Regions from separate parts of the Bacillus sp. LR_5 genome, predicted to be linked through region 2. Evidence: riboswitches for the same ligand, from Rfam matches in the RefSeq annotation. Region 2 holds a riboswitch; each other region holds the start of a gene.
The links. Region 2 has a riboswitch for S-adenosylmethionine ahead of RAC86_RS09430 (5-methyltetrahydropteroyltriglutamate--homocysteine S-methyltransferase). Riboswitches for the same ligand answer to the same signal wherever they lie in the genome.
Positions count from the first base shown of each region.

Region 1: it holds a riboswitch for S-adenosylmethionine, as region 2 does, so the genes downstream of both, metN (methionine ABC transporter ATP-binding protein MetN) here and RAC86_RS09430 (5-methyltetrahydropteroyltriglutamate--homocysteine S-methyltransferase) in region 2, are expected to answer to the same signal.
Region 3: it holds a riboswitch for S-adenosylmethionine, as region 2 does, so the genes downstream of both, RAC86_RS05985 (5-methyltetrahydropteroyltriglutamate--homocysteine S-methyltransferase) here and RAC86_RS09430 (5-methyltetrahydropteroyltriglutamate--homocysteine S-methyltransferase) in region 2, are expected to answer to the same signal.

Region 1 is NZ_JAVAXX010000018.1:1,392-16,701, reverse strand. Features, by position in the region: gene RAC86_RS06335 (SDR family NAD(P)-dependent oxidoreductase) at 1-386, shown strand, start outside; gene RAC86_RS06330 (tautomerase family protein) at 405-788, shown strand; gene mdtP (multidrug efflux MFS transporter MdtP) at 825-2,441, opposite strand; gene mdtR (MarR family transcriptional regulator MdtR) at 2,443-2,913, opposite strand; gene RAC86_RS06315 (spore coat protein) at 3,074-3,406, opposite strand; gene RAC86_RS06310 (hypothetical protein) at 3,419-3,664, opposite strand; gene RAC86_RS06305 (proline dehydrogenase family protein) at 3,759-4,667, shown strand; gene RAC86_RS06300 (YuzL family protein) at 4,692-4,838, opposite strand; gene RAC86_RS06295 (3-hydroxyacyl-CoA dehydrogenase/enoyl-CoA hydratase family protein) at 5,013-7,382, shown strand; gene RAC86_RS06290 (acetyl-CoA C-acetyltransferase) at 7,393-8,568, shown strand; gene fadE (acyl-CoA dehydrogenase FadE) at 8,583-10,367, shown strand; gene RAC86_RS06280 (arsenate reductase family protein) at 10,476-10,832, shown strand; gene gcvH (glycine cleavage system protein GcvH) at 10,899-11,282, shown strand; gene RAC86_RS06270 (YusG family protein) at 11,338-11,574, shown strand; gene RAC86_RS06265 (toprim domain-containing protein) at 11,652-12,014, shown strand; gene RAC86_RS06260 (thioredoxin family protein) at 12,016-12,336, shown strand; gene RAC86_RS06255 (SCP2 sterol-binding domain-containing protein) at 12,444-12,788, shown strand; SAM riboswitch class I at 12,903-13,009, shown strand; gene metN (methionine ABC transporter ATP-binding protein MetN) at 13,115-14,140, shown strand; gene metP (methionine ABC transporter permease MetP) at 14,133-14,801, shown strand; gene metQ (methionine ABC transporter substrate-binding lipoprotein MetQ) at 14,815-15,310, shown strand, end outside.
Region 2 is NZ_JAVAXX010000031.1:102-8,911, reverse strand. Features, by position in the region: gene galE (UDP-glucose 4-epimerase GalE) at 1-762, opposite strand, end outside; gene RAC86_RS09475 (YbhB/YbcL family Raf kinase inhibitor-like protein) at 876-1,382, opposite strand; gene RAC86_RS09470 (LysR family transcriptional regulator) at 1,512-2,387, shown strand; gene RAC86_RS09465 (CcdC protein domain-containing protein) at 2,465-2,938, shown strand; gene yxjM (two-component system sensor histidine kinase YxjM) at 2,956-4,176, shown strand; gene yxjL (two-component system response regulator YxJL) at 4,163-4,819, shown strand; gene pepT (peptidase T) at 4,869-6,101, shown strand; gene RAC86_RS09445 (hypothetical protein) at 6,206-6,334, shown strand; gene RAC86_RS09440 (hypothetical protein) at 6,623-6,886, shown strand; gene RAC86_RS09435 (LURP-one-related/scramblase family protein) at 7,015-7,503, shown strand; SAM riboswitch class I at 7,569-7,675, shown strand; gene RAC86_RS09430 (5-methyltetrahydropteroyltriglutamate--homocysteine S-methyltransferase) at 7,758-8,810, shown strand, end outside.
Region 3 is NZ_JAVAXX010000017.1:6,210-14,104, forward strand. Features, by position in the region: gene RAC86_RS05985 (5-methyltetrahydropteroyltriglutamate--homocysteine S-methyltransferase) at 50-1,183, opposite strand; SAM riboswitch class I at 1,268-1,374, opposite strand; gene RAC86_RS05990 (LURP-one-related/scramblase family protein) at 1,441-1,929, opposite strand; gene RAC86_RS05995 (hypothetical protein) at 2,106-2,360, opposite strand; gene RAC86_RS06000 (hypothetical protein) at 2,659-2,787, opposite strand; gene pepT (peptidase T) at 2,893-4,125, opposite strand; gene yxjL (two-component system response regulator YxJL) at 4,175-4,831, opposite strand; gene RAC86_RS06015 (sensor histidine kinase) at 4,818-6,038, opposite strand; gene RAC86_RS06020 (DUF1453 family protein) at 6,056-6,529, opposite strand; gene galE (UDP-glucose 4-epimerase GalE) at 6,792-7,814, shown strand; gene RAC86_RS06030 (zinc ribbon domain-containing protein) at 7,850-7,895, opposite strand, start outside.

The DNA.
Region 1 (15,310 bases), on a different contig from region 2:
AAGGGATGTTTTTCTGCGCGCGGGCAGTGGTTCCGTTCATGAAAAAAAGCAAGGCTGGAGCGATCGTAAATGTCGGCAGCATCGCAGGGTTAACCGGGGCGGGTTCATCTATGCCTTATGCAGTGTCAAAATCGGCGGTGCACGGTTTAACGAAATCATTGGCCCACGCCTTAGCGCCCGAAATTAGAGTGAGCGGTGTAGCACCGGGAGCTGTCGCAACGAGATGGTGGGCTGGCCGGGAAGAAAAAATGAAAAGCATGATCGGCACTTTGCTGTTACAGCGTATCGCTGAACCGGATGAAGTCGCCAAATTGATTTGTTCGCTTGTTGAACAGGAATCACTCACAGGCCAAATCATCACAATTGACAGCGGACAGACGCTGTAAAGAGAGGAGATGCGGGGGATGCCATTTGTACAGATTCATTTACGGGCGGGAAGAAGTGAAGCGTGGCTTCAAAAACTAAGCAGGACCATTCACCAATCGATGATCGAAGAAATTAATGTGCCGGAAGATGACTACTTTCAAGTCATCAGGCAATATGAAAATAGTGAATTTTTTTATGATCCGTCTTATCTGCAGGTCGAGCGGACCAATGAACTGATATACATTCATTTTACCTTGAAACAGTCAAGAACAACTGAACAGAAAAAAGCCCTTTACCACTCAATCGCAAGCCGGATTCATTCCCAGCTTGGCGTAAGAAAAGAAGATGTGTTTATTATGCTGGCCGGAAATCAGGATGAGGATTGGTCCTTCGGAAATGGAAGGGCTCAGATGATCGAATAACAAAACCCCGCGGATTGGTATCCGCGGGGCACTCTATTAATGGGAAGGTGATTCAACGGCTTGTGCCGCTTTCTCCTTTACTTGTTCTCCCGTTTTCTTATTTGATAGCTTGATAGGTTTTAAGAACAATGTAAATACGGCTCCGACGGCGATAAAGATCAGGCCTGTATAAAACACGCTGTGGAGTGAATCCATCAACGATGTTTTTAATATCGGCATAATATGGGATGAGAAAGCCGCAGGGATTTGTTTGATTGCGTCCGGGCTGAACAGTGATTGCAGCAGCCCTTGCGGATTTGTATCAATCATACCCTTTAGCTGGGAGGCAAATGAGCTTGCCTGTGCCGGAAGTGAGTCTAAGTACGGCACCAGTTTATCTGTTAATAAACTTCCTGATCTTGCATTCATTACGGCTCCCAGCATGGTAATGCCGAATGTTCCTCCGATCGAACGGAAGAATTGGCTGGAAGAGGTGACAACCCCAAGCTCCTCCTTCGAAAAGCTTTCCTGTAAAGCTAGTGTCAGAATCGGCATAACCAGACCCATTCCTAGACCAATAATTGCCATATACGATGTAGCAACAAGCTTACTCGTATCAAGGTCCAAAGTCGTTAACAGCAGGAATCCTCCAGCCATAACTATCATGCCTGTAATAATTTGCGGTTTAATGCCGACTTTGTAAACAAGCTGGCCGCCGATAATACTTGTAATAATCATAGAGATCATCATCGGTGTCATAATTGTACCTGATTCAGACGCGCTGACTCCGACAATTCCCTGCATAAAGAAAGGAACAAACGTAATGGCACCAAACATGCCGATACTCATAAAGAAGCCGATCAGGTTTAAAAATGTAAACGTTCTGTTTTTAAATAAATACATTGGCAGGATTGGCTCTTTTGCTTTTGATTCTACGATTATAAAGCTGATAATGCCGATCAGCGCGAGTGCAAACAAGCCAAGAATCTGCCATGAGCCCCACGCATAATCTTTTCCGCCAAAGCTTAGGGCGAGAAGGAGGCTGACAACCCCGACAATCATCGTGAAAATACCAGCGATATCGAAGTTGATCGGACCAGTCTGCTGACGGCCCTGCAATCCTCTGGCAATAAAAATAACCGCAATAATGCCGACTGGAAGGTTAATATAGAAAACCCATTTCCAGTTTAGTGAGTCTACAATCCAGCCGCCGATTTGCGGCCCAATCACTGAAGCTAGCCCGTAAATCGCGCCAAAGACCCCTTGGAATTTAGCACGCTGTTTTCCTGTGAACAAGTCACCGATGACAATCATCGCCATCGGCATCATAATGCCCCCACCGATTCCCTGCAGTCCTCGGAAGATAATCAATTCTGTCATATTGTTGGCCATCCCGCACAAAGCAGAAGCTGCCATAAAAATAATTAATCCTGATACATAGACAATGCGGCGTCCCAATAAATCGGCCAGTTTACCGGCAATTGGAACAATGGTTGTTGATGTTAACAAATATGCAGTTGTCAGCCAGGTCATCATGCTCAAACCGCCCAGATCACCGACAATTTTCGGCATGGCCGTTCCGACAATGGTACCGTCAAGAGCTGAAAAAAACATGGCAATAATTAAGCCTGTTATTAATAACGTTCGTTTTGATTGTTTGCCTTCATTACTCATTTCATCCGTTTCCTTCTTTCATGTTTTGCTTTTCATCAGTTTCCGCTGCAGCCTTTGCGAGCTTTTCTGTAATATGCGCCGCCTGAAGCATTTCCTCCTCCGTCAAGAAGGAAAGGTATCGCGCCATAATGGCTTTTCTGCCCGCCAAAACCTCCTCGAACTTTCTGTCTCCTTCATCAGTAAGACTGAGATCAATCACTCGCCTGTCTTTTGTGTTGTGTGTTCTGGCGATAAGATTTTTTTGTTCAAGGCGATCAGCCATTAGCGTCACCGCGCTTGGCTTAACCTCCATACGCTCGGCAATTTCAGAAATCTTGAGGCTGCCGTGTTTCTTTAAGCTGGCCAGCACAAACAGCTGCGCTGGAGTGATACCTTGTTTTTCCATGCTTTCTAGCATTTCAGGCTGTATCTTTTGAAAGAGCGCCTGAAGCGATAATTGGATATCGGACATTAACTGATCCGCACTCTTCATATTCATTTCCCCTCTGTTACATACACTGTATATATATTTTGATGACAAAATAGTTAATGCTTATTAAATATAAATAAGTGTTAATGAAAAGTCAACTGATTTTACGCACAAAAAAAGGATAGATGCCCGGAAGAACATCGTATCCTTTTTGCTGATGTTGTTACTGCTGATATGGAGACTGCTGCTGAATGGTCTGCTGGAATTTTTGATAGGATTGCTGCAGCTTTTGGGCATCCTCCGCTTCAACAGAATACCATCCATATTGGAACATGAGGTCATACAGTTTTCTTTGCGCTTTTTGTGACTCATCAAAAATGGATTGAATATCCTGATAAAGAGACTCGTGGCTGAATTCGTGCAGGGCTGTGCAATAAGCTGTTGTCATGTATTTTTCTGTTGTCAGCAACTCATTGACGAAATCTCTGTCATTCATTTCCGAAGTTGTCGGTACAGGTGTCTGCGGATTGCTGATTTTCTGATTTTGCTGATTCATTCTGGCGCCTCCTTATTGGATGTAGCCGGACTGCTGCTGGCCTGGCTGCAGGTGCTTTAATATTCTTTGATAGTGATCATGATGCATGTGTCCGACGCGGTCGAGTTCTTGTTTTAACGATTGATCCTGGCACTGCTGCGCCATGAAATGCGCTTTTTTCATCGCGAGCAAATTCCAGTTCAGCATGTCATTCAGATACAAATGATCCTTTGTCGAAATAACGGAAGGCGGCATTTGAGATTGCTGCTGATTTTCCATTGTGATCCTCCTTTGATTTCTGTTCATTTTATAGTTTCCTTCAGGCTGGGAGTTATATACAGGTGTTTTGAAGATGAAGGCAGGAGGGAGTCGGATGTTGAGACATGTGTTTTTATTCTTATCTCAAAATAAAACACTTACCAAGTTCGCCAAAGCATACGGAACGCGGCTTGGGGCACGAAGGTTTGTCGCCGGCGATACAATTGAGTCGGCGGTTAAGACCGTCAAAAGGCTAAACAGATCCGGTTTATGCGCAACAATTGATTATTTAGGCGAGTATGCCGCTTCAGAAAAAGAAGCAGATCAAGTCGCAGAGGAATGCAAGAAGGCCATTCAAGCCATTGCCGAACATCAATTGGACTCAGAGCTTTCATTAAAGCTGACCTCGATCGGGCTCGATCTTTCAGAAGAACTTGCCCTATCTCATTTGCGTGCCATTGTATCCGCTGCGAAGCAATATGGTGTTGCTGTGACCATTGATATGGAAGACTATTCTCATTATGAACAGACACTCGCTATCTACAGGCAATGCAAACAGGAATTTGAGATGCTCGGCACGGTGATTCAGGCGTATCTGTACCGGGCGGCAGAAGATATCAGAAATATGCGCGACTTAAAGCCGAATCTCAGACTTGTGAAAGGCGCTTATAAAGAATCTGCGGCTGTAGCGTTTCCAGACAAAAAAGGAACAGACCTTCATTTTCAGAGCCTAATAAAGCTGCAGCTGTTAAGTGGGAACTACACGGCTGTCGCCACACATGACGATGACATCATTGCGTTTACGAAACAGCTCGTTGCTGAACATCATATCCCAGCGTCACAATTTGAGTTTCAAATGCTTTACGGCATCAGGCCGGAGCGGCAGAAGGAACTCGCCAAGGAAGGGTACAGAATGCGTGTGTATGTCCCATATGGAACGGACTGGTTCAGCTACTTTATGAGAAGAATTGCCGAACGGCCCGCCAATGCAGCGTTTGTGTTAAAAGGGATCTTAAAAAAGTAAAAGCAGCCGCGGGAAGCAGCTGCTTTATGATTGTTCCATGTTATGTTTTTTATACTGCTGATTTTGACTTGTCCGTTTTCCGCCGCCGTAATGCTGAGTCGGACCGGCATCTCCCTTTACGCTCGCCGCGCTGACTGCCGCTGAAGACGGATTTTTTTTCTCTCGCACCATTCCCTTCACCTCCGGGCTTAAGTTGCCCGTCTTTTATAAGCTTCATACAAAAAAATAACAAATTAGCTATTGAAGTCGAACCGGAAATCTTTTAAGATGAAAGAAGAAACGGGTTTCATTTTTTTTGGTCAAAAAATGAATAATTATTCATTCAATGTTCAAGGGGGATATCTCATGCACAAACACATTCGGAAGGCAGCCGTTTTAGGATCGGGGGTAATGGGTTCCGGGATTGCGGCGCATTTGGCTAACATCGGAATTCCTGTCCTGCTGCTTGATATTGTGCCGAACGATTTGACAAAGGAAGAGGAAAAAAGGGGACTGACGAAAGACAGTCCGGAGGTGCGCAGCAGGCTGAGCCGGCAGGCGGTGAAAAAACTGCTGAAACAAAAGCCCGCTCCCCTCACATCAGCAAAAAATACCTCCTATATCACATCAGGCAATCTGGAGGATGATGCAGCAAAGCTCAAAGAAGCAGATTGGATTATTGAAGTCGTTGTCGAAAACCTTGAAGTTAAAAAGCAAATTTTTGCACTTGTGGATGAACACCGGAAGCCTGGGAGCATTGTCTCAAGCAACACCTCCGGCATATCAGTGCAGGAAATGGCTGTAGGCCGGTCGGATGATTTTAAAGCCCATTTTCTTGGAACGCACTTTTTTAATCCCGCCCGCTATTTAAAGCTGCTGGAGATCATTCCGATTAAGGAAACTGATCCTGATATTTTAAAGTTTATGACAGCCTTCGGTGAAAATGTCCTCGGCAAAGGCGTTGTTACAGCAAAGGACACACCGAACTTTATCGCAAACCGCATCGGAACATATGGACTTCTCGTCACAGTCCAAGAAATGCTGAAAGGCGGCTATCAGGTTGGGGAAGTTGATTCGATCACTGGCCCGCTAATCGGCAGACCGAAAAGCGCGACCTTCAGAACGCTTGATGTTGTCGGACTCGATACATTTGCCCACGTCGCCCGAAATGTGTATGACAAAGCGGATGGAGACGAGAAAGAAGTGTTCCGCCTGCCAGTTTTCATGAACGATATGCTGGAAAAAGGGTGGATCGGAAGCAAGGCAGGACAAGGCTTTTATAAAAAAGAAGGAAAAACGATTTATGAGCTTGACCCAGTGACGCTTACTTATGGCGAGCGGACAAAAATGAAATCACCGGCACTTGAAGCGGCAAAACAGGCAAAAGGGACAAAAGCGAAAATGAAAGCGCTTATTTACTCAGACGACAGAGCCGGCAGGTTGCTGTGGAATATCACATCTCAAACCCTGCTTTACTCAGCCGAACTGCTTGGTGAGATTGCTGATGATATTCATGCGATTGACCAAGCAATGAAGTGGGGATTCGGCTGGGAGCTGGGCCCGTTTGAAATGTGGGATGCCATCGGCCTCAGGCAGTCGGCAGAAAAGTTTGAGCAGCTTGGAGCAGATATGCCTGGTTGGATCAAAGACATGCTGGACAAAGGGAATGAAACCTTCTACATCAAAGAGAACGGAACGGTATTTTATTATGACCGCGGCGAATATAGAGCCGTGAAAGAAAACAAAAAACGGATTCATTTACAAGCACTTAAAGAAACAAAAGGCGTGATTGCAAAAAATAACGGAGCAAGCTTGATTGACCTTGGAGATGATGTGGCCCTTCTTGAATTCCATTCGAAAAGCAATGCGATCGGCCTCGATATCATTCAAATGATCAACAAAGCGTTAGAGGAAACAGAGCGGAACTACAAAGGCCTTGTCATCGGCAACCAAGGAAAAAATTTCTGCGTCGGCGCGAATCTTGGCATGATCTTAATGGAAGTCCAGGATGACAACTTTTTGGAAGTTGATTTCGTGATACGCCGTTTCCAAGAGACGATGATGAAGATCAAATACAGTGCGAAACCGGTTGTCGCCGCGCCATTTGGCATGACGCTCGGCGGAGGAACGGAAGTGTGTCTGCCGGCGGCTCGTATTCAAGCAGCAAGCGAAGCCTATATGGGGCTTGTGGAATCCGGCGTCGGCCTCATCCCTGGCGGAGGTGGAAACAAAGAGCTGTACATCAACCATCTTCGCCGCGGTCTTGATCCGATGAATGCGGCAATGAAAACATTTGAAACGATTGCGATGGCGAAAGTATCCGCTTCCGCCCAAGAGGCTCGTGAGATGAACATCTTAAAAGAAACAGATCACATCAGCATGAATCAGGACCACCTGCTTTACGATGCAAAACAGCTGGCCGCATCTTTATACGATACCGGCTGGCGGCCGCCTGTAAAAGAAAAGGTTAAGGTGGCGGGAGAAACCGGTTATGCGGCACTCTTGCTTGGCGCTGAGCAAATGAAGCTGTCCGGCTATATATCAGAGCATGATTTCAAGATCGCGAAAAAACTCGCTTATGTCATTGCCGGCGGAAAAGTGCCGTTCGGTACAGAGGTTGATGAAGAGTATTTATTGGAGATCGAGAGAGAAGCGTTTTTGAGTTTGGCAGGAGAGGCGAAATCTCAAGCGAGAATGCAGCATATGCTTGTGAAAGGTAAACCTTTACGGAATTAGGAGGGAGCTTATGAAAGAGGCAGTCATAGTGTCAGGTGCAAGAACACCGGTTGGGAAAGCAAAAAAAGGATCGTTGGCCACCGTTCGTCCGGATGATTTGGGAGCGATTTGCGTAAAAGAAACACTGAAACGGGCAGGCGGCTACGAAGGCAATATTGACGATTTGATTATCGGCTGTGCAACACCTGAAGCGGAACAGGGGCTAAATATGGCGAGAAATATTGGCGCGCTTGCGGGACTGCCGTACACGGTCCCGGCAATTACAGTCAATCGCTACTGCTCTTCAGGTCTTCAGTCCATCGCATATGCGGCAGAAAAAATTATGCTCGGCGCCTATGATACAGCGATCGCCGGCGGAGCAGAATCCATGTCTCAGGTTCCGATGATGGGGCATGTGACCCGTCCGAACCTCGCATTGGCAGAAAAGGCGCCGGAATATTACATGAGCATGGGCCACACAGCCGAGCAGGTCGCGAAAAAATACGGCGTCTCCCGCGAGGACCAGGATGCGTTTGCCGTTCGCAGCCACCAGAACGCGGCCAAAGCTCTTGCAGAGGGGAAATTTAAAGATGAGATTGTTCCCGTCGAAGTGACGGTGACAGAAATCGGAGAAAACCATAAGCCTCAGGAAAAACAGTTTGTGTTTTCTCAGGATGAAGGCGTTCGCCCGCAAACGACGACAGACATCTTAGCGACATTGCGACCCGCTTTTTCCGTTGACGGAACGGTTACTGCGGGCAATTCCTCGCAGACGAGTGACGGAGCGGCGGCAGTTATGCTGATGGACCGAGAAAAAGCTGATGCACTGGGCTTAGCGCCGCTTGTGAAATTCCGCTCCTTTGCAGTAGGCGGTGTGCCGCCGGAAGTGATGGGCATCGGACCGGTGGAAGCCATTCCGCGTGCCTTGAAGCTTGCCGGGCTTCAACTGCAGGACATCGGCTTGTTTGAACTGAACGAAGCTTTTGCATCACAGGCCATTCAAGTGATAAGGGAACTGGGAATTGATGAAGAAAAAGTGAATGTCAACGGGGGCGCAATCGCGCTTGGACATCCGCTTGGTTGTACGGGTACAAAGCTTACACTCTCACTGATTCATGAAATGAAACGGAGAAACGAGCAATTTGGAGTCGTTACAATGTGTATCGGCGGCGGGATGGGAGCGGCCGGTGTATTTGAATTATGCTAAAGGGGGAAAAACAAATGGCAAAAAAAGCGGCTGAAGTACAAAAAGGCGGCGGTTTCTTAATCGAGGATGTTCCATACGATCAAATGTATACACCGGAAGATTTCACTGACGAGCATAAAATGATTGCGAAAACAACTGAGGACTACATTGAGCAGGATGTTCTCCCTCATATAGATGACATCGAAAACCATCAATTCGAGCATTCCGTCAGGCTGTTGAAGAAAGCGGGCGAACTTGGGCTGCTTGGCGCTGATGTGCCTGAGGAATACGGAGGGCTCGGTCTTGATAAAATCAGCTCGGCACTCATCACTGAAAAATTTTCGCGTGCGGGAAGCTTTTCTCTTTCTTATGGGGCGCATGTCGGCATCGGGTCCTTGCCGATCGTCTTTTTCGGATCAGAAGAGCAAAAGAAAACATATTTGCCAGGACTCGCTTCAGGCGAAAAGATCGCTGCTTATGCACTGACTGAGCCGGGCTCTGGGTCTGATGCGCTTGGAGCAAAAACAACAGCCGTGCTAAATGAAGCAGGAACGCATTACGTGTTAACCGGGGAAAAACAGTGGATTACCAACTCTGCCTTTGCTGATGTATTTGTCGTTTACGCTAAAGTGGATGGCGAAAAGTTCTCGGCCTTTATTGTGGAAAAAGATTTCCCGGGTGTATCCACGGGTCCGGAAGAAAAGAAAATGGGAATCAAAGGATCATCGACAAGAACGCTTATTTTAGATCAGGCTGAAGTGCCAAAAGAAAACCTGCTTGGAGAAATCGGCAAAGGGCATGTCATCGCCTTTAATATTTTAAACATCGGCCGCTACAAGCTGGCGGTTGGCACAATCGGTGCATCTAAGCGGGTAATCGAGCTGTCTGCGGCATACGCAAATCAGCGGCGCCAATTTAAAACGCCGATTGCTAGCTTTTCGCTGACCCAGGAAAAAATTGCGACAATGGCATCAAGGCTGTACGCGATGGAAAGCTCTGTGTACAGAACGGTTGGGCTGTTTGAAGACAATATGAGCCAGTTTACAGCCGAAGATCTCAAGGACGGCCGGCAAATTGCCAAGTCAATTGCCGAATATGCCATCGAATGCTCTCTGAATAAGGTATTTGGCTCTGAAACGCTTGATTATATCGTAGATGAAGGCGTGCAGATTCATGGAGGCTACGGTTTTATGCAGGAGTACGAAGTAGAAAGAGCCTACAGGGATTCAAGGATCAATCGGATTTTTGAAGGCACAAACGAAATCAACCGGTTAATCGTGCCAAGCACCTTCCTGAAAAAAGCGCTCAAAGGCGAACTGCCTCTATTTGAAAAAGCGCAGTCGCTGCAGGAAGAACTCATGATGCTTATGCCTGAAGAGCCTGGCAGCGGCGTGTTAGAGCAGGAGAAATATATCGTTAAGCAAGCCAAAAAAATCGCGCTGTTCGCTGCCGGTCTCGCCGCGCAAAAATACGGAAAAGCCATCGATCGCGAACAAGAAATTCTCGTCAACGTCGCGGATATCGTCAGCAATGTGTACGCAATGGAATCAGCCGTGCTCAGAACGGAAAAGGCCATTGCCGCGCAAGGCGAAGAAAAAGCGGCGCAAAAGGTGCTGTATACAGAAATTTTCGTTCAAGAAGCCTTTAATGAAATTGAAGCGCACGCGAAGGAATCCCTCATCGCAATGGAAGAAGGAGATTCACTCCGCATGATGCTTTCCGCTCTGCGCAAGCTCACGCGCGTAACACCTAAAAACGTTATTCAGAAAAAACGCGAAGCGGCAGCGGGCGTTTTTGAGGCTGAAAAATATATTGTCTGATTGGCCAAGAGCTCCGCATGCGCGGAGCTTTTTTAAGAAGCACTGTTTTAGGTTTTTAAAACAAACTGTGTTAAAATAACCTCGATTATTTTATTGAGGGGGAAGAAGATGTCGTTAACTTTTTACTGGTACCCTAAATGCGGAACATGCCGCAAAGCAAAGAAATGGCTTGAAGAGCATGGGAAAGAAATAAACGAAATACATATTGCAGAGCAGCCTCCAAGCAAAGAAGAACTAAAAGCGCTTTATGAAAAAAGCGGGCTGGATCTCAAGAAATTTTTCAACACGAGCGGCATGAAATACCGCGAGCTGAATCTCAAGGAAAAGCTGTATCACATGTCGGAGGACGAGCAGCTTGAACTGCTGGCTTCAGACGGAATGCTGATCAAACGCCCGCTTACAACAGACGGCGAAAAAGTGACAGTCGGATTTAAAGAAGACCAATTTGAAGAAAACTGGGCTTAATGTAAATTTTTTTTGAAAAGTATGTTATCTTCTTATTGTAGTGCTGTAAAAAATGGAGGGATTCAATTGAGCATACCTAAAGATTTGCGTTACTCAGGAGAACACGAGTGGGTAAAAGTTGAAGGAGAAAAAGCCAGAATTGGAATTACGCATTTTGCCCAGTCTGAGCTAGGCGACATCGTGTTTGTCGAACTTCCTGAAGTCGGCGCTGAAATCAAAGCGGACGAGCCATTTGGCAGTGTTGAATCCGTTAAAACGGTATCTGAGCTTTATGCACCGATTAACGGAACTGTTGTGGAAGTAAACGAAGATCTTGATGACAGTCCGGAATTCGTCAACGAATCTCCGTACGAAAAAGCATGGATGATCGTCGTTGAGCCGTCTGACGCTTCTGAAATTGAAAAACTGATGACAGCAGAGCAATACGAAGAGATGACACAAGAAGACTAAAACAGGATAGCTGTAAAGGCAATTGGACACGCTAACGTTATGGGAGGTGTCCAATATGGCTTTCAGCAAACAAAAGCTCGATGTCACCAATGATGTGACAGGCCGCTTTCAAAATGGCCGGCTCTCGTTATATCATGAAAATGAGATGATCGGCCAAATGACAAGCATGAATGAATATGAGCTTAAGTCCGGTTATTCCTTTGAAAATGAGAAATTTTATAAGACAGCTGATGTGGTCTCAGGAAACGACGAAAAATACGTGGATTGTGACTACGAAAACGGCTGGTGTTAATGTTGGCGGTGAATTTCACTGCCTTCTTTTACAATCTGAACGTTTCAAATATGACGCGGCAGGTGAAGAAGATGAAGATGGATGAGCTGGAAAAGGTTATGATTGTCGAAGGGAAAACAGATAAAGAGAAAATCGAAAGCGTCCTGAATGAACCAGTGCGCATTATCTGCACAAACGGAACAATCAGCCAGCTGAAGCTTGAGGAATTGGCTGACGAGCTTTACGATAAAGACGTCTATATATTAGTTGATGCTGATGAATCAGGCGAGAAATTAAGAAAACAGCTGAAAAGAGAATTTAACGAAGCCTGCCATCTCCATATCGACAGAGCCTATAAGGAAGTAGCGGCTGCACCCAGGCACCATGTCGCCTCTGTATTGCTGCGCGCGAATTTGAATGTCCATACTATTTTTCTTGAAAGAAAATCCCGAGGTGTATAGCATGAAAGAACTCCAAGAATATGAGCTTGAGCACATTGAAGATGATGTGTATCTCCTTTATTTATATACTCCGTTTTGCGGCACCTGCCAGCTTGCAAGCAAAATGCTGACAGTGGTGAAAGAAATGCTGCCTGATGTCGCCTTCTATAAAAACAATGTCAATTACTCTCCGACATTCGCAAAAGCATATCAAATTGAAAGCGTCCCTTGTTTTCTGCTGTTTAAAGGCGGAAAAGTGGTCGAAAGAGGATATGCGTTTCACTCTGTTTCTTATTTATATGAGCTGATCAAACAAAAATCATCTTCCGCATCCCATTTATGACATATTTCTCTGCACAATCCAATGAAATTGTCGTTCGTTTTATAAAGGGGTTCTTGCGCCAGAAAGAGAAATGTGTATGTATGACCAACAAATAGGAGGTTGTACATATGGAGAAAGCGGAAGTTTTAGAAGATGAGTATCAGCATCTGTTTTTAAAACCCCTTTTGAACGCTTCGACATTGCTCATTACCTTCCAAGGAGAAACAGAAGCCTTAACCGTCTCAATAAACGAACAGGGAGAAATGAAAAAAATTTCTTCGCCCCAAACGTCCAACCTGACCTTTTACGGAAACCAAACAGAAATTATTGACTTATTGCACGGAGACATTTCCCTTCAGCACCTTATTCAGAGCGGAAGCCTCAAAGTAAAGGGGTCATTCAGGGCCCTGTTAAAACTAGAAGCCATACTCTGGCTGACGAACGGATTTTTTCAGAGGATTTTAAAGAATTAAAAAATAGGAAATTATTATAATAGTAAAAGTTGACATCATTTATTTTATTGACATTTAATCATTCGCCATGCTATTCTACATTAAGAATTTCCGGACGAAAAAGACTATATATTTCTCTTATCAAGAGAGGTGGAGGGAAGTGCCCTATGAAGCCCGGCAACCATCAACGCTGTTGAAATGGTGCCAATTCACACGAAGCGTTCAGCTTTGAAAGATGAGAGAAAGGCATTTTATATAAGCCTTTCTGCTCAAGTGTGCAGAAAGGCTTTTCTTTTGCAGAAAAACCCGGAAGATTTCTTAGAATAGTGTTAAGGCAGGTGATTGCTTTGATCAATCTTCAAGATGTTTCAAAAGTTTATAAGTCGAAACACGGAGATGTCAATGCTGTCCAAAATGTCTCGCTTTCCATTAAAAAAGGTGAGATTTTTGGAATTATAGGATATAGCGGAGCTGGTAAAAGTTCCTTAATCCGTCTGCTGAACGGCCTTGAGAAACCAACCTCAGGAACCGTGGAAGTGGCGGGAACCAAGATTAATGAAGTGAACGGACGCGCTTTAAGAAATGCACGCCATGAAATCAGCATGATTTTCCAGCATTTCAATTTGCTTTGGTCGCGGACCGTTAGAGACAATATCATGTTTCCTTTAGAAATTGCCGGGGTGAAAAAGAGCGAACGGATCAAGCGCGCCGATGAACTGATTAAACTGGTAGGTTTAGAAGGAAAAGAAAAATCTTATCCGTCTCAGCTGAGCGGCGGGCAAAAGCAGCGTGTCGGAATCGCCAGAGCGCTTGCAAACAATCCGAAGGTTCTCCTTTGCGATGAAGCGACATCAGCATTAGATCCGCAAACGACAGATTCAATTTTGGATCTATTGTCCGATATTAATGAAAGACTCGGTTTGACGATTGTGCTGATCACACACGAAATGCATGTCATCCGCAAAATCTGCAACAGAGTCGCTGTCATGGAAAACGGAAAGGTTGTGGAAGAAGGCGAAGTTCTTGATGTCTTCAAAAATCCGAAGGAAGACATGACAAAACGATTTGTTCAGCAGGTGACAGAGCCGGAAGAAACGAAAGAAACGCTACAGCACCTTCTTGATGAAACAGCATCAGGAAAAATGGTTCAGCTCACATTTGTCGGTGATTCTGCTGAACAGCCTCTGATTACAGAGATGATCAGAAACTTCAATGTCAGCGTCAATATTCTGCAAGGGAAAATCTCGCAGACGAAGGATGGAGCTTACGGTTCACTGTTCATCCATATTGATGGAGACGAGGAAGAAGTGCAAAACGTGATCCGGTTCATTAATGACAAACAGGTGAAAGCAGAGGTGATCACGAATGTTTGAAAAATACTTCCCGAACGTTGATTTAACTGAGTTGTGGAACGCGACATATGAAACACTTTATATGACGCTGATCTCTTTATTGTTTGCTTTTGTCATCGGAGTGATCCTCGGCTTGCTGCTTTTCCTGACAAGCAAAGGGAGCCTTTGGCAAAATAAAGCGGTCAACTCTGTGATTGCGGCCATTGTCAACATATTCAGATCGATTCCATTCCTTATTTTAATTATTTTACTGTTAGGGTTTACGAAGTTCTTAGTCGGCACGATCTTAGGGCCTAACGCCGCATTGCCGGCGCTGGTGATCGGTTCGGCACCGTTTTACGCGCGCCTTGCTGAAATCGCATTGCGCGAGGTTGATAAAGGTGTGATTGAAGCCGCTAAATCAATGGGCGCTAAAACGTCTACGATTATTTTCAAAGTGCTGCTTCCGGAGTCTATGCCGGCTCTTATTTCTGGGATCACGGTTACGGCCATCGCTTTGATTGGCTCAACGGCAATTGCCGGAGCCATCGGTTCAGGCGGCCTTGGAAACCTTGCGTACGTAGAAGGATATCAGTCTAATAATGCTGATGTTACCTTCGTTGCTACTGTGTTTATTTTAATCATCGTCTTTATTATTCAAATCATCGGTGATGTAATAACAAATATTATAGACAAACGATAAGGGAGGATTTACATTGAAAAAGCTATTTTTGGGTGCATTACTGCTTGTATTTGCAGGGGTTATGGCTGCCTGCGGTTCAAATAACGGCGCTGAATCCGGCAAGAAAGAAATTGTGGTTGCAGCGACAAAAACACCGCATGCGGAAATTTTAAAAGAAGCTGAACCATTGTTGAAAGAAAAAGGCTACACGCTGAAAGTGAAAGTGCTTAGTGATTACAAGATGTACAACAAAGCTTTAGCTGATAAAGAAGTGGATGCGAACTACTTCCAGCACATTCCTTACCTTGAGCAAGAAATGAAAGAAAACACAGATTACAAACTTGTGAATGCCGGAGCTGTTCACTTAGAGCCATTCGGTATTTACTCTAAAAAATACAAATCACTGAAAGACCTTCCAAAAGGTGCGACAATTATCCTGACAAACAACGTCGCTGAACAAGGCCGTATGCTTGCAATGCTTGAAAACGCAGGATTAATCACACTTGATTCTAAAGTGGAAGCAGTTGACG
Region 2 (8,810 bases):
TCCTGTAGAGTTCAATACTTTTTCCAGCGCCTTGACGTGGCCTTCTGCGAGATCAACGACGTGAATATAATCGCGTACGCCTGTCCCGTCTTTTGTCGGATAGTCATTTCCGAATACGTTTAATTGCTCGAGCTTCCCGACTGCTACCTGTGCCACATACGGCATAAGGTTATTAGGGATTCCGTTCGGGTCTTCACCGATCCGTCCGCTTGGATGCGCGCCGAACGGGTTAAAGTAACGAAGCAGCGCAACGCTCCACTCATTGTCGGCTGTATGCAAATCACGCAATATTTGTTCAAGCATGAGCTTCGTCTGCCCATAAGGATTTGTCGCACCTAATGGAAAGTCCTCCGTAATCGGCGATGTTTCCGGAACGCCGTACACTGTCGCAGATGAACTGAACACGATTTTCTTAACGCCGTATTTCTCCATGGCCTCGCATAAAATAAACGTTCCTGTCAGATTGTTATGATAATATTTGAGCGGAATCGCCACAGATTCACCGACTGCTTTTAACCCCGCAAAATGAATCACAGCTTCGATTTCATTTTCCGCAAAAACGGAATCTACCGCTTCCCGGTCCAATAAATCCGCTTCGTAGAACGTTAAATCTTTTCCTGTAATCTCCTTTACACGGTTCAGCGCCTCAGCCGAACTGTTAGACAGATTATCAAGAACAACAATCTCGTAGCCGCTGTTCAATAGTTCAACACATGTGTGGCTGCCAATGTACCCGGCACCGCCAGTAACAAGTATTGCCATGATGTAACCCTCCTAAAAAATGACCTGTTTTCATTATATAGTGTTTAAAACCGGTCCACATCCATTTTTAAGAAGTTTAATCGTTTATTAATAGTTTTTTCATATTTTTTAGCTTAAACCCTTGCCAGCAATTCGATAGAGGCTTCAGCAAGAATGTGCTCTTTCATTTCTTGATAGAGCTCGTTCAAGTAAAAGCCCGGCTGAAGATTCAGCTCAGCATCTAAAGCATAGACCGTCAATGTATACGCATGATCCTTGTCAGGCGGTGTCGGCCCGCAATACTGGTGAATCACCTTTGGATCGTTGCTTCCCGCAAGCGGTGAAGCAAAGCTGTTTTGCCCTTGTATCATCAAGTCCTGTCTTTCCTCACTCGCATGTTCAGGAAGCTCTCCGATGTAAGCCGGAATATTAGCCGCTGTCCAGTGAATCCAGCTGAATCCGCATACGGGAATGGCGTCATGATCGATGAAAGTAAGTGCGAGCGTCTTTGCTCCGGACGGGATGTCATCAAAATGAATCGGAAAGGATACAAATGGGTTTCCTTCTCTCTTATATTTTTCATCCGCGTATTTTGAATACTTGTCATGTAAATATGGATTTGCTTCTACGTATATGTTCATATGAATCCCTCTCTCTATTTTCTCGTTCTATAGGTATACTAAACGAATGGATGTATAATCAGTGATAAACAAATGCGCATGTAAACGTAACAATTTGTTATGGATAACTTGCAGTGAAGGAGATATTTCATGGATTTAAAGTGGCTGCAAACCTTTATTGCCGCAGCGGAATCAGAGAGCTTCAGGAAGACGGCTGAGCGTCTGTATCTCACACAGCCTGCCGTTTCTCAGCATATGAGGAAATTGGAAGATGAACTGGGCATGAGGTTGTTTTTGCATAGCGGAAGACGAATCGTACTGACTGACGAAGGCAGGCTCTTTTTGCCTTATGCCAAAGAAATGATCCATGTTTACCAAGCTGGAAAGCAGAAAGTCAGCCAATGGAAACAGGGGTACAGCCGATCACTCACGCTGGCCGTACACCCCTACATTGCGTCCTATATCTTGCCTCGATTTCTGCCAGCCTATATCCAAAAACATCCGAATGTCGAGCTTTCAACTCATGTGGCTGGATCTGACGCTATTAAACAAGCGGTGGAACACAATGAAGCTGATATTGGTTTGTCGCGGAAAGACCCGAACACCAACACTCTTTATTATCAGCACATATGCGAAGGTACGCTTTGTCTGGCGGCTCCTTTCCAAGAAAGCAGGCCGGATGCTGCATCCGTCTTAACCCGCTATCGGCTGCTAACGCATGATCATCCGTCTTATGGGGATGCCTTTTTAGATAACATCCGATCACATTACCCGTCTCTTCAAATGATGGCTGTCGGGCAGACGGATACGGCTGTCCACATGATGAAAGCGGGAATGGGGGCATCTTTCCTCCCTACCTACATTATCAAACAGGAAGAAGCCGAAAAAAAGCTGATGGCTGTAAGCACGCCTGCACATCTAGAATTGCCTGCGTCCCAAACGTTTATGATGTGGAAAAGAAACAGCGAAGACATTCAGCATTTTCACGCCATGTTACATGACTTTATGCAGCGCGAACAAGTATAGAGCTGAAAAATCAATCTGCCGGTTGACGTTTTTCTTTCCTATTTTCGCTATGCTTAATGCAGAAAGGATTTGATGACATGGCGATGAGCCCTTATATTTTTATTGTATTGATTCTTATTATTTTATCGATGTATCGAGAAAGAACGGTAAAGCCCGGGAAGTTGCTGATCATTCCACTGCTGCTCTTATGGGGCGTATCTGCATCGTTTCAGCCGGCGTATTTTCATTCCGTATTACATGTGGCGATCAGCGGCATTTTATTACTGATCGGGCTGGTCTGCGGGTTTGGCATTGGGAAGATGGTAAATGTGCGGATTCACCCGGAAACCGGAAAGGTCACTTCACGCGGCTCACTTGGGAGTGTTATCCTCATTCTAGTGATACTTTCTTTGCGCATGGCCGCGAGAACATGGCTGCCTGAGAGCAACGAGATGTTTATTGCCATTATTCATTCTATGTTCTTCGTTCCCCTCGGCACCATCACAGCCCGCAACATCATGCTTTACAAAGCATACAGACGGCTGACCGCCGGCAAAGTATCCATTCCATAACCGAAAGAAGGACCAGCATGAACGGACAAACTCCGGCTCGGCACTACTACAAGAAGCTTGTGCCGAGCCTTATTCTCATTTTGAATTGCATACAATTTTTATCTCATCCAACTAAGGCTGATCCCATTTTGTTAGCATTTGTATTTGCGGTATACTTAGCATTCATTTGGATCATTCCCTATGTGGCATCCACTGCTGTTAGTTTGAGCATATTCATCGGGCTTTGGCTCCTGACCGATTTCTTTTGGGCTGTTTCCGGCCAAGAGCAGAGTGCCGCCTATTTTTTGATTGTATTTTTAATGATATATGCCGCCTTTAGACTCCCTTCACGGCTATCCTTGATCTTCACAGCATGTTTAATTGGAGGCAACATATTCCTCCTATCCTCACATGGAGGAAGCTTGGAAACCATCATTAGCAACATCTCGATCATGATCGGACTCTACGTCTTCTTCTCCTCCATGCGTTTCAGACGAGAAGCGAGAAAGGAGGCTGAACGGAATCATGCTGAATTGGCAAAAATGCATGTGCAGCTGGAGCATGCTCATAAAGAACTCCAGAAAGCACATGCAGAGCTGCAGGAGGCTTCTGTTCTTTCATTAAGGTACGCGGTCCTTGAGGAGCGTACAAGAATTGCCCGCGACATTCATGACAGCATCGGTCACGAGCTGACTTCTGTGATTGTTCAGCTTCAATCCCTTCCCTATATCCTTAAAAGCAGCAAGGAGGATTCAGAAAAAGTCATTCAAAATGTACTGAGTGTCGCCAGGGAATGTCTTCAAGAAGTACGGTCTGTCGTTCACCAAATGGGCCGTAGTGAATCGATGGTGGGGCTTACCGCTTTGCGGGGGCTCATTCATCAAGTGGAGGAACGGAGCGGCTTGCACGTTTCTTTAGATACTGCCGGACTGTCAGAAGAGTCTTGGCCTCCAAACGTGAGCGAAACGATCTACCGCATCTTGCAGGAAGCGCTGACCAATATCATTCGTCACGCTGACGCTTCCCATGCGGCGGCCGTCATTTCTAACGACAAGTCCCATCTCTATATCACAATCACCGACGATGGACAATTCACCGGCAGCCTTACTTATGGATTTGGCCTGACAGGAATGAAAGAGCGCGCAGAAAAAGCAGGCGGTTCCCTTACTTTCAGTGCCGTACAGCCGAGCGGCCTGAAAATTGAGCTGTCATTGCCGCTCATGACAACGAATAAGGAGCAAAAAGATGAACAAAGATAAAATACGCGTCGCGCTTGCCGATGATCAGCCGCTTGTGCGTGAAGGCTTCCGCTACGTCATCAACGCACAGACGGATATGACGGTTTCTGGCGAGGCCGGCGACGGTCACGATATTATAGCACTCGCAAAACAAACAAAACCCGATGTCATCCTCATGGATGTCCAGATGCCGCATTGCTCAGGCATCGAAGCGGCGAAAGACATTATGTCCGCACTTCCAGATACAAAGATAGTCATTTTAACCACCTTTGACACGGAAGAATACGTATTTGAAGGCATCCGTGCGGGAGCAGTAGGCTATCTGCTGAAGGATACACTTCCTGAAGAGTTGATAGATGCGATTCGCGCTGCGGCCAGAGGCGAGGCGATTTTCCGTACAGTCACAGCTGCTAAAATTATCAGTGAGACATTTCGGGCGAAGCAACAGCCCCATCCAGAAGAACTGGCAGAGCCGTTCACCAAAAGAGAGCTTGAGGTTCTTCAGCAAATGGCCTACGGGCTGAGAAATGAGGATATTGCTGAAAAGCTTTTCGTCAGTGAAAGCACTGTGAAAACCCACGTGCACCGCATCCTGCAAAAATGCAATGCCCAAGACCGGACACAGGCAGTCGTTTTTGCCATTCGAAACGGTATTGTGCAATAGAAATCTCTCATCCCGCCATGCTAAAATAAGACAAAGGAGATGATTGGAAATGAAAGAAGAAATCATTGAACGGTTTACTACATATGTAAAAGTCGACACACAGTCCGATGAATCCGTTGACACTTGTCCTTCCACACCCGGCCAATTGACATTAGGAAACATGCTCGTTGATGAATTGAAGTCCATCGGCATGCAGGATGCAGCCATTGATGAAAACGGCTATGTCATGGCAACTCTTCCCTCCAATACTGAAAAAGACGTGCCGACAATCGGCTTTCTCGCTCACGTCGACACCGCTACAGACTTTACCGGCAAAAACGTGAATCCGCAAATCATCGAAAGCTATGATGGAAAAGACATCGTTCTTAACGAAAAGCTGCAGGTCACCCTGTCACCTGATCAATTCCCTGAGCTGTCTGGCTATAAGGGCCATACACTCATCACCACAGACGGCACCACCCTTCTCGGCGCAGACAATAAGGCCGGTATCGCTGAAATCATGACAGCCATGGATTACCTCATCAAACACCCTGAAATCAAGCACGGCACAATCAGAGTCGCCTTTACGCCTGATGAAGAAATCGGAAGAGGGCCGCACAAATTTGATGTGAAACGGTTCAATGCATCCTTTGCCTACACGGTTGACGGCGGGCCGCTCGGCGAGCTTGAATATGAAAGCTTCAATGCCGCTGCCGCAAAAATTACGATTAAAGGCAACAACGTACATCCCGGAACAGCTAAAGGAAAAATGATCAACTCTGCGAAAATCGCGATGAAGCTGAACAGCCTGCTGCCGGCAGACGAAGCGCCTGAATATACGGAAGGCTATGAAGGCTTCTACCACCTGCTGTCGATTCAAGGAGACGTAGAGGAAACAAAGCTCCACTACATTATCAGAGACTTTGACAAAGAGAATTTCCAAAACAGAAAAGAAACAATGAAGCGTGCCGTTGAAGAACTTCAAAACGAATACGGGCAAGACCGGATTCTGCTGGATATGAACGACCAATACTACAACATGAGAGAGAAAATTGAACCTGTCATCGAAATCGTCAACATTGCCAAGCAAGCGATGGAAAACCTCGGCATCGAACCGAAGATTTCCCCCATCCGCGGCGGCACCGACGGATCACAGCTGTCCTACATGGGGCTTCCGACGCCAAACATCTTTACAGGCGGGGAAAACTTCCACGGCAAATTTGAATACATCTCAGTTGACAACATGGTCAAAGCCGTAAATGTCATCGTTGAGATTGCAAAACAGTTTGAAGCGCAAGCATAATGCCAAAAGCCAGTCCAAAAAAGGACTGGCTTTTTTGTGTGAAAATGAAACATTTTAAACACGTCCTCCGTAAAACAAGTATCAACAAATGAGGAGGAAAAACAATGACAAAACATGCAATCGCTGCCAAGAGTCTCTTGAAAAAATGGATCATTTCCAGGCCGCTTAACATGCAAAAGAAATCCAGCCCATTTCAAAAAATCAGAAAAATGTTCAAACGCTTCTTCAAATAAAACATCAAATCCCCTAAATACAATCCGTATTCACCCGTACCGCCCAAATGCTCCGTAATTTGGGTTTTTTGTGTTCAATTCCGCAAAATAGGGTATAAACCAAACAAGCAAGAAAACAGCACCCAAAAACAGGTAATTCGAATTACGTAAACTTAGGTTAAAAGTTATATAAAGGAATTTATTTTATCGTCGATAGTAACTATAGAACCAATCATCAACAAGAGCAAACAGCGTAATTCAAGACTATTTTCAGGTCATCAGGTAATACTGTTTTAGAGGGACAGTTTCTTGTTATTTATTGATTTTGAATTTTTTGAATACTTTTTGGCATTTTATCCGTACAATAGAGAGTACCAAAACTTTTTTTGGGAGGTATGTAATATGATCCTATTTATTATCATCGCATTATGCGGCTATCTTCTTTTTTCTTTCAGCAAGGACAATCGCCGCAAACCGCAAAAGACAAGCCCTCTGCCAGCAGCCGCACCTCATCACAACAACCTAATCGACCTTGACGCCATCCGCCAAAAACGCCGGATGCATCTTTCCTAATTCTATATTTCAAACGAAAAGGCTGCTGAATCACGCAGCCTTTTAAAATTGTTTTGATTTAGAGCCTGAAACCTTTTCGCCACATATCCGTAATTTCATACAAGGCAAACCCAAAGGAGACTTCAGCAATGATCGAGTTATTTATGAAACAAAAAATGTTCTCATTTAAAGATGCATTTCACATTTATGACCGGGATGAACAAGAAACATTCAAGGTGGAGGGGCGTTTTTTCTCGTTAGGAGACTCATTACAAATGACAGACTCATCTGGGAAAACGCTCGTTTCCATAGAACAAAAACTAATGTCTTTATTGCCGCGCTATGAGATTTCAATTGGCGGGAAAACAGTTTGTGAGGTAACGAAGAAAGTAACGTTTTTCAAACCGAAATTTGTGATTTCCGGGCTTAACTGGGAAATCGATGGTGATTTATGGAGGGATGAATTCCAGCTGACGGACGGGGAAAATGTCCGGATGTCAGTGAGCAAAAAGTGGCTCAGTTGGGGTGATTCCTATCACTTGCAGATTGCAAACGAGGGAGATGTTCTGATTTGCACTGCCATCGCTATCGTGCTTGATATGGTTTTATATAACGATGAAGATGAAAGTATTTTCTAAAAAGCATTGACAATTGATCCAAAAGTAATAATATTAAGATAATTGAAATCTGAATATGAAGTTGTACCTTATCAAGAGAGGTGGAGGGACTGGCCCTATGATACCCGGCAACCGCTGTTTCAAACAGAATGGTGCTAAATCCTTAAGAACATTGCGTTCTTGCAGATGAGGCGGAGATTTGATCGTTCAAGCTCTTCCTTACACAAAGGAAGAGCTTTTTACATGCTCAATATTTCAGAAAAGAGGCGAATAACATGGCTCAACAAACGAATGTTGCAGGACAAAAAACAGAAAAACAACGCAAAGCACCTTTCCGCGCCGATCATGTCGGCAGTTTGCTTCGTTCCGTTCCGGTGAAGGAATCCCGGCAAAAAAAAGCGGCTGGTGAGATGACAGCGGAACAGCTTCGTGATATCGAAAATCAAGAGATCACCCGCATCGTGGAAAAACAAAAAGAAATCGGTCTCGATGTGGTAACAGACGGGGAATTCCGACGTTCCTGGTGGCATTATGACTTCCTGGAAGGGCTTGACGGTGTGGAACCGTTCATCCCGGCTGAGGGAATTCAGTTCCATAACACAAAAACGAAAGCGCGCAGCATCAAAGTGACGGGAAAACTCGATTTTACGAGCTACCCAGCGCTTGCTGATTATCAATTTTTACATGAGATTGCTGGTAACGCGACGCCAAAATTGACCATTCCCAGCCCAAATATGCTGTTTTTTGGCGAAAAGGCGGATAAAGGGATTTATGACGATCAAGAGGAATACTTTCATGATCTGGCCCAAGCGTACAAAAAAGCAATCAAAGCCTTCTATGATGCTGGCTGCCGTTATCTCCAGCTTGATGATACGTCATGGTCTCTCTTCTTTGAGGACAAAGGCAGAGAGGTTGTCCGGGCGCTCGGCGGTGATCCAGAAACATTGCCAGCCATATTTGCCAAAACAATTAACGATGCCGTCGCAGACCGGCCTGACGATTTAACGATCACAATGCACATTTGCCGCGGCAACTTCCGCTCAACCTGGGCGGCATCAGGAGGGTACGACGCTGTAGCGGAAACGATTTTGGACGGCTTAAACCTTGACGGCCTTTTCTTGGAGTACGATGATGACCGCTCCGGAAACTTTGATCCGCTCCGTTTTGTGAAGCGCAAGGATCTGCAAATTGTGCTCGGCTTGATCACATCGAAATACGGCGAGCTTGAAAATCCTGAGGATGTGAAACGCCGTATCAATGAAGCCGCGCGTTTTGTCAGCTTGGACCAGCTATGCCTGAGCCCGCAGTGCGGTTTCGCCTCTACAGAA
Region 3 (7,895 bases), on a different contig from region 2:
TCTGATAGTATCTATTATTCACACATTTTATGTTTCTGTCAATGATAGATTATCTCCACACATCGTTGGCGATGTCGATCACATGGCGCAGCTTCGCCCATTGCTGCTCCTCTGTCAAAAGATTGCCTTCTTCTGTAGAGGCGAAACCGCACTGCGGGCTGAGGCACAGCTGATCCAGGCTGACAAAGCGCGCCGCTTCATTGATTCGGCGCTTCACATCCTCAGGATTTTCAAGCTCGCCGTATTTCGATGTAATCAAACCGAGTACAATTTGCAGATCCTTGCGTTTCACGAAACGGAGCGGATCAAAGTTACCGGAGCGGTCATCATCGTATTCCAAGAACAGGCCGTCCAAATGTAAGCCATCCAAAATCGTTTCCGCTACAGCGTCATAGCCTCCTGATGCCGCCCAAGTTGAACGGAAGTTGCCGCGGCAAATGTGCATCGTGATTGCTAAATCATCAGGCCGGTCTGCCACTGCATCGTTAATCGTTTTGGCGAATAAGGCAGGCAATGTTTCTGGATCGCCCCCAAGCGCTCGGACGACCTCTCTGCCTTTTTCCTCAAAGAAGAGAGACCATGACGTATCATCAAGCTGAAGATAGCGGCATCCAGCGTCATAGAAGGCTTTGATTGCTTTTTTGTACGCTTGGGCCAGATCATGAAAGTATTCCTCTTGGTCGTCATAAATCCCTTTATCGGCTTTTTCACCGAAAAACAGCATATTCGGGCTCGGAATCGTCAGCTTTGGTGTCGCGTCACCGGCAGTCTCATGTAAAAATTGATAATCGGCAAGCGCGGGGTGGCTCGTAAAATCGAGTTTTCCCGTCACTTTGATGCTGCGTGCTTTTGTTTTCGCATGATGGAACTGAATCCCTTCAGCCGGGATGAACGGTTCCACGCCGTCAAGCCCTTCCAGGAAATCATAATGCCACCAGGAACGTCGGAATTCCCCGTCTGTTACCACATCGAGACCGATTTCTTTTTGTTTTTCCACAATGCGGGTGATCTCTTGATTTTCGATATCACGAAGCTGTTCCGCAGTGATCTCGCCAGCCGCTTTTTTTTGCCGGGCTTCTTTCACCGGAGCAGATCGCAGTAAACTGCCGACATGATCGGCACGGAAAGGAGCTTTGATTTGTTTTTCTGTTTTTTGTCCTGCAACATTTGTTTGTTGAGCCATGTCATTCGCCTCTTTTCTGAAATGTGTTGTGCATGAAAAAAGCTCTTCCTTTGAGTAAGGAAGAGCTTGAATGATCAAATCTCCGCCTCATCTGCAAGAACGCAATGTTCTAAAGGATTTAGCACCATTCTGTTTGAAACAGCGGTTGCCGGGTATCATAGGGCCAGTCCCTCCACCTCTCTTGATAAGGTACATCTTCATATTCAGATTTTAATTATCTTAATATTATTACTTTTGGATCAATTGTCAACACCTTTTTAGAAAATACTATTATCTTCGTCGTCATATAATACCATATCCAGCACGATAGCAATGGCTGTGCAGATCAGCACATCTTCCTCGTTTTCAATTTGCAAATGATAGGAATCACCCCAGCTAAGCCACTTTTTGCTCACTGACATCCGGACATTCTCCCCGTCCGTCAGTTGAAATTCATCCTTCCACAAGTCACCGTCAATTTCCCAGTTGAGCTTGGAAATTTCAAATTTTGGTTTGAAAAACGTTAATTTCTTTGCCACCTCACAAACTGTTTTCCCGCCAATTGAAATCTCGTATCGCGGCAATACAGACATTACTTTTTGTTCTATGGAAACGAGTGTTTTTCCGGATGAATCTGTCATTTGTAGCGAGTCTCCTAACGAAAAGAACCGGCCCTCGACCTTGAATGTCTCTTGTTCATTTCGGTCATAAATGTGAAATGCATCTTTAAACGAGAACATTTTTTGTTTCATAAATAATTCGATCATTGCTGAAGTCTCCTTTTGGATTTGCCTTGTAAGAGATTACGGACAGGCGGCAAAAAGGTTTCAAGTTCCAAATCTAGTGATCAGAAACCCTGCTGATTGTTTTTCCCGAGTAATAAATGTTTCTAAAATTGAAAAAGGCTGCATGATTCAGCAGCCTTTTCGTTTGAAATATAGGATTAGGAAAGAGGCATCCGGCGTTTTTGGCGGATGGCGTCAAGGTCGATTAGGTTGTTGTGATGAGGTGCGGCTGCTGGCAGAGGGCTTGTCTTTTGCGGTTTGCGGCGATTGTCCTTGCTGAAAGAAAAAAGAAGATAGCCGCATAATGCGATGATAATAAATAGGATCATTTTACATACCTCCCAAAAAAAGTTTTGGTATTCTCTATTGTACGGATAAAATGTCAAAAAGTATTCAAAAAATTCTAAATCCATTAAAAATAAATAACTGCCCCTCAAAAACAGTCTAACCTGATGACCTGAAAATAGTCTTACAACATGATGATTGTTCTGGTTGGTGATTGGTTCTATAGTTACTATCGACGATAAAATAAATTCCTTTATATAACTTTTAACCTAAAAATCCATAATTCAAATTACCTGTTTTTGGTTGCTGTTTTCTTGCTTGTTTGGTTTATACCCTATTTTGCGGAATCAAACACAAAAAACCCAAATTACGGAGCATTTGGGCGGTACGAGTGAATGCGGATTATGTTTTGGGGATTTGAATGTTTTATTTGAAGAAGCGTTTGAACATTTTTCTGATTTTTTGAAAGGGGCTGGATTTCTTTTGCATGTTAAGCGGCCTTGTCATCATCCATTTTTTCAATAGACTCTTTGCAGCTATTGCATGTTTTGTCATTGTTTTTCCTCCTCAACTGTTGATACTTGTTTTACGGAGGACGTATTCAAAATGTTTCGTTTTCACAAAAAAAAACCAGTCTTTTTTTAAGACTGGCTTTTGGTATTATGCCTGTTCTTCAAACAGTTTTGCAATCTCAACGATGACATTTACGGCTTTCACCATGTTATCGGCTGAGATGTATTCAAACTTGCCGTGGAAGTTTTCCCCGCCGGTAAAGATGTTTGGCGTTGGGAGTCCCATGTAGGACAACTGGGATCCGTCCGTGCCGCCGCGGATTGGAGAAATCTTCGGTTCGATGCCGAGGTTTTCCATCGCTTGCTTGGCAATGTTGACAATTTCGATGACAGGTTCAATTTTCTCTCTCATGTTGTAGTATTGATCGTTCATATCAATCTGAATCCGGTCTTGCCCGTATTCGTTTTGAAGTTCTTCAACGACACGCTTCATTGTTTCTTTTCTGCTTTGGAAGTTGCCTTTGTCAAAGTCTCTGATAATGTAGTGGAGTTTTGTTTCCTCTACATCTCCTTGAATCGACAGCAGGTGGTAGAAGCCTTCGTACCCTTCTGTATATTCAGGCGCTTCGTCTGCCGGTAGCAGGCTGTTCAGCTTCATTGCGATTTTCGCAGAGTTGATCATTTTCCCTTTTGCCGTTCCGGGATGTACGTTGTTGCCTTTGATCGTGATTTTTGCGGCAGCGGCATTGAAGCTTTCGTATTCAAGCTCGCCGAGCGGGCCGCCGTCAACTGTGTAGGCAAAAGACGCATTAAACCGTTTTACATCAAATTTGTGCGGCCCTCTTCCGATTTCTTCATCTGGCGTAAAGGCGACTCTGATTGTGCCATGCTTGATTTCAGGGTGTTTGATGAGGTAATCCATGGCTGTCATGATTTCGGCGATACCGGCCTTATTGTCTGCGCCGAGAAGGGTTGTGCCGTCTGTGGTGATGAGTGTATGGCCCTTATAGCCGGGCAGTTCAGGGAATTGATCAGGTGACAGGATGACCTGCAGCTGTTCATTAAGAACAATGTCTTTTCCATCGTAGCTTTCAATGATTTGCGGATTCACGTTTTTGCCGGTAAAGTCTGTGGCAGTATCGACATGAGCGAGAAAGCCGATAGTCGGCACGTCTTTTTCAGTATTGGAGGGAAGAGTCGCCATGACATAGCCGTTTTCATCAATGGCTACATCCTGCATGCCAATGGATTTCAATTCATCAACGAGCATGTTTCCTAACGTCAATTGGCCGGGTGTGGAAGGGCAGGTGTCGACGGATTCATCGGACTGTGTGTCCACTTTTACATATGTAGTAAACCGTTCAATGATTTCTTCTTTCATTTCCAATCATCTCCTTTGTCTTATTTTATCATGACGGGATGAGAGTTTTCTATTGCACAATACCGTTTCGAATAGCAAAAACGACTGCTTGTGTCCGGTCTTGGGCATTGCATTTTTGCAGAATGCGGTGCACGTGAGTTTTCACAGTGCTTTCGCTGACGAAAAGCTTTTCAGCAATGTCTTCATTTCTCAACCCATAGGCCATTTGCTGAAGAACTTCGAGCTCTCTTTTTGTAAACGGATCTGCCAGTTCTTCGGCTTGAGTTTGTTGCTTTGAGCGAAATGTCTCGCTGATAATTTTAGCAGCTGTGGCTGTACGGAAAATCGCTTCGCCTCTGGCCGCGGCGCGAATGGCGTCAATCAATTCTTCAGGAAGCGTATCTTTCAGCAGATAGCCGACTGCGCCCGCGCGAATGCCTTCAAATACATATTCCTCGGTATCAAAGGTAGTTAAAATGACAATCTTTGTATCTGGCAGTGCGGACATAATGTCTTTTGCCGCTTCGATACCTGAGCAATGTGGCATTTGGACATCCATCAGGATGACGTGGGGTTTTGTTTGCTTTGCCAGTGCAATAATGCCGTGCCCGTCGCCTGCCTCACCAGATACGGCCATATCCGGCTGTGCGTTGATGACATAGCGGAAGCCTTCACGCACAAGCGGCTGATCATCGGCAAGTGCGACGCGTATTTTATCTTTGTTCATCTTTTTGCTCCTTATTCGTTGTCGTGAGCGGCAATGCCAGCTCAATTTGCAGGCCGCTCGGCTGCACGGCGCTGAAAGAAAGGGAACCGCCTGCTTTTTCAGCGCGGTCTTTCATTCCTGTCAGCCCAAATCCGCAAGTAAGATTGCCGGTGAAATGTCCGTTGTCGGTGATTGTGACATAGAGGTGGGTCTCGTCGTTAGAAATGACGGCAGCCGCATGGGTAGCGTGAGCGTGACGGATGATATTGGTCAGCGCTTCTTGCAAGGTGCGGTAGATCGTTTCACTTACGTTTTGAGGCCAAGACTCTTCTGAAAGGCCGGCAGTGTCTAAAGAAACGTGCAAGCCGCTTCGTTCCTCCACTTGGTGGATAAGCCCCCGCAAAGCGGTAAGGCCAACCATCGATTCACTTCGGCCCATTTGGTGAACGACAGACCGTACTTCCTGAAGACATTCTCTGGCGACAGTCAGTACATTTTGAATGACTTTTTCTGAATCATCCTTGCTGCTTTTCAGGATATAGGGAAGAGATTGAAGCTGAACAATCACAGAAGTCAGCTCGTGGCCGATACTGTCATGAATGTCTCGGGCAATTCTTGTACGCTCCTCAAGGACCGCGTACCTTAAAGAAAGAACAGAAGCCTCCTGCAGCTCTGCATGTGCTTTCTGGAGTTCTTCGTGGGCTTGCTCCAGCTGCAAGTGCATTTTTGCCAATTCAGCATGATTTCGTTCAGCCTCTCTTCTCGCTTCTCGCCTGAAACGCATGGAGGAGAAGAAGACGTACAGTCCGATCATGATAGAGATGTTACTAATGATATCATCCAAGCTGCTGTCAAAAAGGGTGTATAGAAAGAAAACGTTGCCCCCAATTAGGCATATTGTAAAAATCAAGGACAGCCGTGCAGGAAGCTTTATGGCTGCGAAAACCATTAAAAATACGATTAAGAAAAAGGCGGCTCCCTGCTCTTGGCCGGAAATAGCCCAAAGGAAAACGGTCAGGAGCCAAAGCCCGATGAATATGCCCAAATTGACAGCAGCGGATGCCACAAAGGGAATGATCCAAATGAATGCTAGATACACCGCAAATACAAACGCTAACAAAAGGGGGTCAGCTTTGGCTGGGTGAGATAAAAATTGTATGCAATTCAAAATGAGAATAAGGCTCGGCACAAGCTTCTTGTAGTGCCGAGCCGGAGATTGTTGGTTCATGCTGGTCCTTCTTTCAGTTATTGAATGGATACTTTGCCAGAGGCCAGCCGTCTGTATGCTTTGTAAAGCATGATGTTACGGGCTGTGATAGTGCCGAGGGGAATGAAGAACATAGAATGTATAATGCCAATAAAAATCTCGTTGCTCTCAGGCAGCCATGTTCTCGCAGCCATGCGCAAAGAAAGTATCACTAGAATGAGGATAACACTTCCAAGGGAGCCGCGTGAAGTGACCTTTCCGGTTTCCGGGTGAATCCGCACGTTTACCATCTTCCCAATGCCAAACCCGCAGGCCAGCCCGATCAGTAATAAAATGCAGCTGATCGCCACATGTAAAACAGAATGAAAATACACCGGCTGAAATGATGCTGATACACCCCATAAGAGCAGCAGCGGAATGATCAGCAATTTCGCGGGCTTTACCGTTCTTTCTCGATACATCGATAAAATAATAAGAATAAATACAATAAAAATGTAGGGGCTCATCGCCATGTCATCAAATCCTTTCAGCATTAAGCATAGCGAAAATTGGAAAAGAAAACGTCAACCGGCAGATTGATTTTTCAGCTGCCATACTTGTTTGCGCTGCATAAAGTCATGTAATATGGCGTGAAAATGCTGAAAACCTGTATCGGATAGCCCGCAAAAATATGAAAAAACCATTAATAAACTATTAAACTTCTTAAAAATGGATGTAGCCCGGTTCCAAACACTATATAATAATAGCAGGTCATTTTTTAGGAGGGTTTACATCATGGCAATACTTGTTACTGGCGGTGCCGGGTACATCGGAAGCCACACATGTGTTGAATTATTGAACAGCGGCTATGAGATTGTCGTTCTTGATAATTTGTCCAACAGTTCAGCTGAGGCACTGAACCGCGTCAAGGAGATTACGGGAAAAGATTTAACGTTCTATGAAGCGGATCTATTGGATCGGGAAGCGGTAGATTCGGTTTTTGCAGAAAACGAGATTGAAGCTGTGATTCATTTTGCGGGGTTAAAAGCAGTCGGTGAGTCTGTTGCGATTCCGCTCAAATATTATCATAATAATCTCACAGGAACGTTTATTTTATGTGAGGTCATGGAGAAATACGGCGTCAAAAAAATCGTATTCAGTTCTTCTGCGACGGTATACGGCGTTCCGGAAATGTCACCGATCACGGAGGACTTTCCATTAGGTGCGACTAACCCTTATGGGCAGACGAAACTCATGCTTGAACAAATATTGCGTGACTTGCATACGGCCGATAATGAGTGGAGCGTTGCCCTGCTGCGCTACTTTAATCCATTCGGCGCGCATCCAAGCGGACGGATCGGTGAAGACCCGAATGGCATTCCGAATAACCTTATGCCATATGTGGCGCAAGTCGCCGTCGGCAAGCTGGAACAGTTAAGCGTATTCGGCAATGACTATCCGACAAAAGACGGGACAGGCGTACGCGATTATATTCACGTTGTTGATCTCGCAGAGGGCCACGTCAAGGCGCTGGAAAAAGTATTGAACTCCACAGGAGCAGATGCATACAACCTCGGAACAGGCACAGGCTACAGCGTGCTTGAAATGGTCAAAGCCTTTGAAAAAGTGTCAGGGAAAGAAGTTCCGTACCGTTTTGCGGACCGCCGCCCGGGAGACATCGCCACATGCTTTGCAGATCCTGCAAAAGCCAAGCGGGAACTAGGCTGGGAAGCAAAACGAGGCCTCGAGGAAATGTGTGCTGATTCCTGGAGATGGCAGTCTTCTAATGTGAATGGGTATAAGAGTGCAAAATTATAAACAAAAGGGCTGGTGGTTTTCCCCAGCCCTTCTTTCTATTGATCTAAGTTCACTTCAAATGTAAATGGATTGATTGTTATA